DNA from 2 places in the Nocardioides sp. Z40_12 genome. Region 1 is predicted to be linked to the other one. Evidence: riboswitches for the same ligand, from Rfam matches in the RefSeq annotation. Region 1 holds a riboswitch; the other holds the start of a gene.
What was found. Region 1 has a riboswitch for thiamine pyrophosphate ahead of AC4BG9_RS14250 (thiamine phosphate synthase). Riboswitches for the same ligand answer to the same signal wherever they lie in the genome.

Region 1 (4,564 bases):
CCGGCGGGCCAGCACCGGGTCGGGCGGCGCGTAGGGCAGCACGGTGAAGCCGCGGGCCACCAGCTGCTCGGCGGCGTCGAGCAGCTCCACGGCGTCCGGCAGCAGCGACTCCTCGTCGCCGATCACCTCGAGCTTGACCCAGTCGGTCTCCAGCGCGTCGCGGGCCAGCTCGGCGGTGAACACCGCCTCCCGGGCGCTGGTGCAGCCGGCGGTGTTGGGGAGCAGCCGGACGCCGTGAGCGCGCAGCGTCCCGAGCAGGCCATCCGCACCCGTGCCCGGCGTCCGGCGCATGCTCACGGTGACCAGGCCAGGGTCGGCGGCGCGCAGCACCTCCGGGAGCAGGGAGAGGCGCGGCAGCCCGCCGGTGCCGAGCAGCAGCCGGGAGGCGAGGGTCTCCCCCGCGATCAGCAACGGGTCCTCGGCGGCGCTCATCCGCCCTGCACCGCCTGCACCACCTCGACGACGTCGCCGGGCCGCAGGGCGTGCCCGACCCGGGCCCCCCGCGGCACCACCACTCCGTTGACGGCGACCGCGCACCCGGTCTCGGGCACCCTGCGGTGGCGCAGCAGGGTGGCGAGGTCCTCCTCGGGCACCTCGATCGGTCGTCCGTTGACCACGATCCTCATGGGCTCCTCCTCGGGTGCGGTGTCGCCGCGGGCCGCCGGCGCGGGTCCCAGGGCGGATGGACGGTCCCCGACTCCAGGTGGTCGGCGACCAGGCGCGCGGTCAGCGGGGCCAGCAGCACGCCGTGACGGTGGTGGCCGGCGGCCAGCAACACCCCCGGCAGGGGGGTGGGGCCGACCAGCGGCCGGTTGTCGCGGGTGCCGGGACGGTCCCGGGCCACCGCCTCCAGCCAGGTCGCCCGGTCGAGCGCCGGAAGGAGTGCGCGGCCCGCGTCGAGCAGGCCGTGCACCCCGCCCGCGGTCACCTCCGGGCCGGTGTCGTGCTCCTCGGCGGTCGCGCCGACCACCACCTCGCCGTCCGGGCGCGGCACCAGGTAGACCGCCCGCCCGCGCACCAGGCCGCGCACCACGTGACGCGGCGGGTCCGCGCTGCGCACCCGCAGCACCTCGCCGCGCACCCCGCGGACCAGCCCGGCGAACGGCGTCGGCAGCCGCGACCCGGTCGCCACCACGACCGCGTCGTGGTCGGGTCCGGGGGCGGGCTCCCGGTCGAGGTGCCACTCGCCGGGGACCAGCGCCTCGCCGAGCCGCCGCCGCAGGGCGGCCATGACGGCCCGCGGGTCGACGGCGAGGTCGGCGGGCAGCCGGAACCCTCCGGCGCTGCGGCCCAGGCAGGGCTCGGCGGCCCGGAGCGCCACCCGGTCCAGCTCCTCCACCGGCTCCCCGAGGGCCTCGAGCAGCCCGGCCTGCCGGGCGAGCTCCTGGAGGTCCCCGGCGTCGTGGCCCACCAGCAGCGTGCCGGCCGTCTGCAGCCTCAGCCCCAGCCGGCCGGCCAGCCCCGGCCAGAGCCGCGCCGACCGGCGCCCGGCCGTGAGCAGGTCGGTCTCCCCGTGCCAGGTCTCCCCCGCCGGGCAGAGCATCCCGGCGGCCGCCCAGGACGCTCCGCTCCCCGGCACCGGGTCCTGCACCGTGACCCGGTGACCGCGGTTCGCCAGCTCCTCGGCGCAGGCGAGCCCGATGATCCCGGCCCCGAGGACTCGCACCCGCAGGCTCACGCGAGGGCCGCCACCAGCTCCTTGGCCGCCGCCACCGGATCCCGCGAGGCCCAGATCCCGGCGATCACCGCGACCCCGTGCGCCCCCGCCCCGCGCGCCCGGGCCGCGCGCCCGGCGTCCACCCCGCCGATGGCGACCAGCGGCAGCACGCCCGTCGCCCAGGTGAGTGCGAAGGCCCCGAGCGGGTCGGGGATGCCGCTCTTGCTCGAGCTCGACCAGACCGGCCCGAAGCCGGCGTAGGACGCCCCCGCGGCCGCGGCCCGCAGCACGTCGTCGCGGCTGCGGCAGGTGGCACCCACGAGCAGGTCGGGGGCGACCCGGCGGGCGGCGGCCACGGGCAGGTCGTCGGCACCGAGGTGGACGCCGTCGGCCCCGGCCGCGAGGGCGACGTCGAGCCGGTCGTCGACGACCACCCGGGCACCCGCCGGGCGCACCGCGCCCACCACCGTCCGGGTCAGGTCGAGGACCTCCCGGTCGGTGCCGGTCTTCTCTCGCACCTGGAAGCCGTCGACGCCGGCCGCGGCGAGGTCGGGAAGCAGGGAGAGGTCGTCCCTGGCGGACACGAGGCAGAACAGACGGGGCAGCAACACCTGGACTCCTGACGCTTCCTTCGCCGGCATGACCCGGATCAGGTTCTACGGTCGGAGCGGCTCAGCTCCCTCTCAGCCCGCTGCCGCAGGCTCCCGTGGTGGACGTCAGCGACGATAGCCAAGGTCCCGAGCAGGTGTCCAGAGTGGTGACCGCGGCCGGCCGGCGGCCGCGCCCGGCGGCCGGTGCGCCCTCAGGCGCCGACGACCAGCACCGGCGCCGGATTCACGCCCAGCGCGACGCGGTCGCCCGGGCGCAGCCCGGAGGCCTCCGAGCTGGCGAGCTGGGCGACCAGCTCGGGCCCGTCGGGCAGGGCGACGTGGACCCGCGAGACCGGCCCGAGGAAGCCCACCGAGACCACGGTGGCGCTCCCCTCCGGATCGGCGGTCAGCTCCAGCGACTCGGGGCGCACCAGCGCCAGGCCCTGGCCCGTGGCCGATCCGTCGAGCACCGGCACCCGCTGACCCAGCACGTTGGCGTGGCCCGACTCGACGGTCGCCGGCACCCGGTTGGAGAGCCCCACGAACTCCCCGACGAAGGCCGTCGCGGGCGCGGAGTAGAGCTCGGCCGGCGGGGCCAGCTGCTCGAGACGGCCGGCGTTCATCACCCCGACCCGGTCGGCCACCGCGAGCGCCTCCTCCTGGTCGTGGGTGACGAAGAGGGTGGTGGTGCCGACGTCGAGCTGGACCTTGCGGATCTCGTCGCGCAGCTGCACCCGGACCTTGGCGTCCAGCGCCGAGAGCGGCTCGTCGAGCAGCAGCACCGAGGGCTCCACGGCAAGGGCGCGGGCCAGCGCCACCCGCTGCTGCTGACCACCGGAGAGCTGGTGGGCGTAGCGCGCCTTGTGCTGGCCCAGGCCCACCAGGTCGAGCATGTCGCCGGCCCGGTCCCGCCGCTCCTTGCGCCCGCGGCCGCGCATCTTGAGGCCGAAGGCCACGTTCTCCAGGACGGTCAGGTGCGGGAAGAGGCTGTAGGCCTGGAAGACCATCCCCATGTCCCGCTTGTTGGCCGGTACCCGGCTGACGTCGCGCCCGCCGACGGTGACGGTGCCGGAGTCCTGAGCCTCCAGTCCGGCCAGGATCCGCAGCGCGGTCGTCTTGCCGCAGCCCGAGGGACCGAGCAGCACGACCATCTCACCCGGCTCGATGCGCAGGTCGAGGCCGTCCAGGGCCCGCACGTCGCCGTAGTGGCGGTGCAGCCCCGACAGCTCGACGGCCAGGCCGCTCTGGGGGGTGGCGCTGGAGGTGGCCTGGGTCACCTGGGACATCACTTGCCTCCGGACATGGTGCGTCGACCGCGGTCGAAGAGGGAGAGGAGCAGCAGCAGGACCGCTGCGAAGAGGATCGAGGCGAGCGCGGCCGCCATCGAGGTCTGGGCGTCGCTCTTGCCCAGCAGCACGATCGCGACCGGCAGGGTCTCGTAGTTGAGGAGCGAGGCGAAGGTGTACTCGCCCAGCACCAGCGCGATCGAGATGAACGCGGCACCCAGCACGCCGGGCCAGATGTTGGGCAGCACCACCCGGACGATCACCGTCCACCACCCGGCGCCCAGCGAGCGGGCGGCCTCGGAGAGGGTGCTCACGTCGAGGGCGGCGAGCGAGGCGTCGATCGCGCGGTAGGCGTAGGGCAGCACCAGCACGACGTAGGAGAAGGCCAGCACCAGCGAGGTCTCGCCGAAGACGTAGCGCAGCCAGCTGTAGACGTTGGAGCTGCCGACCACGATCACCAGCGCCGGGATGGTCAGCGGCAGCAGGCAGAGGAACTCCACCAGCCGGGAGGCGCGGGGCACCCGCAGGCGCACCCAGACCATCGTCGGGACCAGCAGCACGACCATGCCGACCACGGTCAGCGCGGCGAGCACCAGGCTGGTCACGATGGCCTGGGACATCGTCGGGTCGTCGAGCAGGCCGCGCCACGCCTCGCCCGAGCGGCCGCCGCCGCGCACCTTGGTGCTGAAGTCGAGCAGCGCCACCAGGGGCAGCAGGAAGAACGTCGCGAAGGCCGCGATCAGCAGGCCGCGCACCACGCGGCCGGCCACGCGCCCGGCCGTCACTTGAGCCACCTCGAGGTACGACGCAGCAGCAGCGCGTAGCCGATCATCACGACCACCACCACCAGGATCATCTGGAGCGCCAGGGCGAAGGCGAAGTTGGCCTGGCCCAGGACCACCTCGCTGGTCAGCGCGGAGCGGATCAGCAGCGGGGTGATCGGGGCGCCCTGGCTGACCAGGGCGGCCGCGGTCGCGTAGGCGGCGAACGCGTTGGCGAAGAGCAGCAGCGCCGAGCCCAGGAAGGCCGGG
Region 2 (4,564 bases), on a different contig from region 1:
GGAGGTCCTGGGCCAGCGACTCGCGCAGCGCGGCGTCCAGGGCGGAGAGCGGCTCGTCGAGGAGCAGCAGCCGCGGCCGCACGGCCAGGGCCCGGGCCAGCGCCACCCGCTGCCGCTCGCCACCCGAGAGCGTCGCCGGCATCCGCGCGCCGTAGCCCTCCAGCCCCACCAGCGCCAGGAGCTCAGCCACCCGGCGGGCGACCTCGGCCCGGGGACGCCGCGCCAGGCGCAGCGCGTAGCCGACGTTGCGCGCCACGTCGAGGTGGGCGAAGAGCTGGCCGTCCTGGAACATCAGCGCGAAGCCGCGCCGGTGGGTGGGGCGCCCGCCCAGGTCCTCGCCGTCGAAGCGGACCGTGCCGGCGGTGACCGGCTCCAGGCCGGCGACCGCGCGCAGCAGCGTCGACTTGCCGCAGCCCGAGGGGCCGAGCACGGCGAGCACCTCGCCCGGTGGGAGCTCCAGGTCGACGTCGACCACGGCGGGCACGCCGTCGTAGCGCACCTCGACGCCCTCGAGCTGCAGCCCCTGCTGGTCGCCGGCCATGTCAGAAGGCTCCCACGCTCGGCACCCGCAGCCGCTCCACGGCCAGCATCACCAGCGCGGTGGTGGCCGCCAGCACCACGGAGGCGGCCAGGGCCATCCCGTAGTTCATCTGCCCGGGGTGGCCGATCAGCCGGAAGATCACCACCGGCACCGTGGGGCGGTCGTCGCGGGCCAGGAACGAGGTAGCCCCGAACTCGCCCAGCGACGCCGCGAAGGCGAACCCGGTGGCCGCCAGCAGCGGCTTCCACACCACCGGAAGGTCGACGGTGACCCAGGTGCGCACCGGTCCGGCACCCATCGAGGCGGCCGCCTGCCGCAGCCGGTCGTCGACACCGGCGAGCACCGGGACCAGCGTGCGCAGCACCAGGGGCAGGGCCACCAGCGCCTGGGCGATCGGCACCAGCAGCGCCGAGTCGCGCAGGTCGACCGGCGGCCGGTCGAGGGTGATGAGGAAGCCGAAGCCCAGGGTGACCGCGGAGACCCCCAACGGCAGCATGAAGAGGGCGTCCATCCCCGACCTCAGCCGGCGCTCGGTGCGGGTCTGGGAGCGCCGGGTGACCAGCACCGCCAGCAGCAGCCCGAGGAGCAGCGCCATCCAGGTGGCGTCCACCGCGATCCGCAGCGAGTTGACCAGCGCCTCGGTCACCGGGACCAGCAGCGCCCCGTCGTCGCCACGCCCACCCAGGGCGCGGTAGTTGTCCAGGCTCCAGGCGCCGCCGACCCGCAGCGAGCCCAGCACCAGGGTGACCAGCGGGGCGGCGACGAAGGCCAGCAGCAGACCGGTCATCGCCAGCGCCCAGACGTCGTGGCGACCCGGGCGCCGGGCGCGGGCGGTACGCCGGGCGACCGCCGCCGTGGTCGCGCGGAGCCGGCCGGTCACCAGGAGCAACCCGGCCACCACCGCCAGCTGGACGAGCGAGAGGGCGGCCGCCGCCCGCAGGTCGAAGAGGGTGGTGGTCAGGAGGTAGATCTCGGTCTCCACGGTGGCGTAGCGGACCCCGCCGAGGGTGAGCACGATGCCGAACGCGGTCGCGCAGAAGAGGAAGACCACCGACGCCGAGGAGACGATGGCCGGCCGCAGGGCGGGCAGGGTGACCGTGCGCAGCACCTGCCACGGGGGGGCACCGAGGGCCGCAGCGGCCTCGGCCGGGCGCGGGTCGAGGGACTCCCACGCCGCCCCCACCCCGCGCACCACGACGGCGGAGTTGAAGAAGGCCAGGCCCAGCACGATCGCCGCCGGCGTGCCGTCGAGCCCGAGGAAGCCGAGCGGGCCGGACTCCCCGAGCAGCTCCCGGAAGGCGACGCCGACCACCACGGTGGGGAGCACGAACGGCACCAGCAGCGCGGCGCGGACCACCCGGCGCCCCGGCAGGGCGAGCCGGCTGAGCGCGTAGGCGGCCGGCAGCCCGAGCACCAGTGAGAGCAGCGTCCCGGCCAGTGCCGAGCCCACGGTGAAGGAGAGCACCCGCAGCACCCGGGGCCGGCGGAGCACCTCGAGCACCCCGCCGGGGTCGAAGGCGCCGTCGACCCAGAACCCGCGGGCCACCATTCCGGTCACCGGCAGCACGAAGAAGACGCCGAGCACCAGCAGCGGTCCGGCGGAGAGGGCGGCCAGCGCCAGCAGCCGACGGGTCACGGCCCGGTCACCGGGTGGTGAGCTCGGTCCACTCCTGGAGCCACCGCTCGCGGTTGGCCGCGATCTCCTCGGGCGCCACGGTGAACGGCTCGTCGGGCTGGACGGCGTGGGCGGCCCAGGCCTCGGGCAGCTCCACGGAGGCGTCGACCGGGAAGACGTACATCGACTCCGGCAGCGCCTCCTGCACCGACCGGCCGACCAGGAACTCCACCAGCGCCTCGGCCCCCTCGGGGTTGGACGCGCCCGCCAGCACCCCGGCGTACTCGACCTGGCGGAAACAGGTGTCGAGCAGCGCGCTGGTGGTGGAGCGGTTCTTCCCCTCGGGGACGGTGAACGCCGGCGAGGAGTCGTAGGAGAGCACGATCGGGCGGGTGCCGTCCTCGCCGCCCTGGGTGAAGTCGGTGTAGTAGGCGTCGCTCCAGCCGTCGACGATCTTGACGCCGTTGTCGACCAGCGACTGCCAGTAGACGGGCCACTCGTCGCCGTAGGCCGCCACGGTGGCGAGCAGGAAGGACATCCCGACCGAGGAGGTCGAGGCGGCCGGCACCACCATCAGGTCCTGGTACGCCGGCTCGGCGAGGTCCGCCAGCGTCCGCGGCGGCTTCACGTCCCGCTCGGCGAACCAGGTGTCGTCGACGTTGACACAGACGTGGCCCACGTCGACCGGGGTAAGCCGGTCGGCCCCCTCGGGCAGCGCGAACTCCTCGGCGCCGGCCGGCAGCGGGGCCTCGAAGGGGGCGAAGACACCCTCGGCGAGCACGCGGGAGGCGAAGGTGTTGTCGATGCCGAAGGCGGCGTCCCCGAGCGGGTTCTCCTTGGTCAGCCCGAGCTTGGCGCTCAGGGAGCCGGCGTCGCCGGAGGCCCGGACGATCAGGTCGAGGTCGTGCCGCTCGCTGAACTCCTCGATCAGCTCCTCGGGCAGCTGGAAGGACTCGTGGGTGACCAGGATGACCCGGTCACGCTCGTCCGCGCCGGCGGTGTCGTCGTTGTCGTCGCCGAGGGCGCTGCAGCCGGCCGTGACCGCGCTCAGCACCGCCACGGACGCGAGGAGGGCATGGGTCTTCACTTCTCTGACTCCCTTCGCCGGTGCTAACCGGTGCAGGTTCGGAGGGTCTGCGGCTCTCTCCGCACTCTCAGCACATGGATGTCGTCGACGCGTCGCGACACCGGGTGCTCCCCTGTCTGGTCCGGCGATACTACCGGTAGCCGAAGCGGCGCAGCACCGGCCAGGACAGGGCGGTCACCAGGCGCCTGTCGCGCGTCGTCATCTCGGTGCGCCACTCCTCGTCGGCCCGCAGCTCGGTGCGGCCGGTCCGGAAGCGCATCGGGTTTCCCGCCACCGAGTGGCAGGGCCCCAGCTCGACCTCGTGCGGCCCGAGCAGCGGGAGGGCGGGGCTGCCCGGCAGCCCGAGGGCCTGCCAGCTCGCGGCCACCGCCCCGGCCGGGTCGGCGACCAGGTCCTCGTAGCGCAGCCGGGCCAGCGGGGCGCCCCGCCAGGGGAGGGCCTGCACGGTCAGGTTGCCCGAGACCCACAAGGCGGTGCTCCGGGCCGGGGAGAAGCGGGGCATCGGCTCGCCGCCCGCCTCCGGGCGGGCCACGGTCTTGGCCCAGGAGTACGCCACCCCGCGCGGGTCGCGGAGCACGTGCAGCACCCGCAGGTCCAGGTCGGGCAGGTGGCTGAGGGTCACGGCGGTGGGGATCTCCTTGCTGGAGTCCACCAGGACCCGGGCGCCCCCCGCCACCTCGCGCGCGGCAGCGTAGACGGCGCGGTAGTGCCCGGCGTAGTCGAGCACCGCGCGGCGGGTGGCCGGCGACGGGTGGCGGCGCAGCGTGCGGGGCAGCCGGCGCTGCCGGTCGACCTGCTCCTTGAGGTGGGCCACCCGGTCGACGTCGACCCGCCCCCAGCCGCCGAAGGCCCGCTCCCCGACCGCAGTCCAGAACGGGCAGGCCGAGAACGCCGCGCCGCAGGCGCACAGCTCGTCGCGGCGCACACCGCGCTCCCAGAGGTGGACCACCTCACCGAGCAGGGTCACCCCGTCGAGCTCTCCCAGCAGCCGCTCCAGCAGCGTCGAGCCGCTGCGGCCCCAGCCGGCGAGGTAGAGCACCAGCGGGTCCGGCACGGCTGCCGCGGGACCCTCGGACGGCGTGCTGGACGGCTCGGTCATGGTGGCCTGAGCCTAGGGTGCGACCGTGACCCGCGTCCCGCACTCCGAGCTCTTCCGTCCAGGCCCCGGCCCCAGCCGCCGGCACCGGCTGCTGGCCTGGGCGCTGCCCCGGGTGCGGCGTACCGGCGAGCTCGTCGACGCCGAGCAGGAGCGGGCCGCCGTCGAGCGCCGCCACCGGGACCGCAGCCCGGCGCTGCCGACCATGCTGGTGCCGCGCTTCGA

Region 2: it holds a riboswitch for thiamine pyrophosphate, as region 1 does, so the genes downstream of both, AC4BG9_RS07375 (thiamine ABC transporter substrate-binding protein) here and AC4BG9_RS14250 (thiamine phosphate synthase) in region 1, are expected to answer to the same signal.

What each region holds. Positions count from the first base shown of each region.
Region 1 is NZ_JBZAJA010000007.1:141,353-145,916, reverse strand. It holds gene AC4BG9_RS14265 (thiazole synthase) at 1-432, opposite strand, end outside; gene thiS (sulfur carrier protein ThiS) at 429-626, opposite strand; gene thiO (glycine oxidase ThiO) at 623-1,678, opposite strand; gene AC4BG9_RS14250 (thiamine phosphate synthase) at 1,675-2,268, opposite strand; TPP riboswitch at 2,266-2,375, opposite strand; gene AC4BG9_RS14245 (ABC transporter ATP-binding protein) at 2,460-3,533, opposite strand; gene AC4BG9_RS14240 (ABC transporter permease) at 3,533-4,318, opposite strand; gene AC4BG9_RS14235 (ABC transporter permease) at 4,315-4,564, opposite strand, start outside.
Region 2 is NZ_JBZAJA010000003.1:219,211-223,774, forward strand. It holds gene AC4BG9_RS07365 (ABC transporter ATP-binding protein) at 1-541, opposite strand, end outside; gene AC4BG9_RS07370 (ABC transporter permease) at 543-2,177, opposite strand; gene AC4BG9_RS07375 (thiamine ABC transporter substrate-binding protein) at 2,185-3,243, opposite strand; TPP riboswitch at 3,236-3,367, opposite strand; gene AC4BG9_RS07380 (sulfotransferase) at 3,374-4,342, opposite strand; gene AC4BG9_RS07385 (alpha/beta hydrolase) at 4,368-4,564, shown strand, end outside.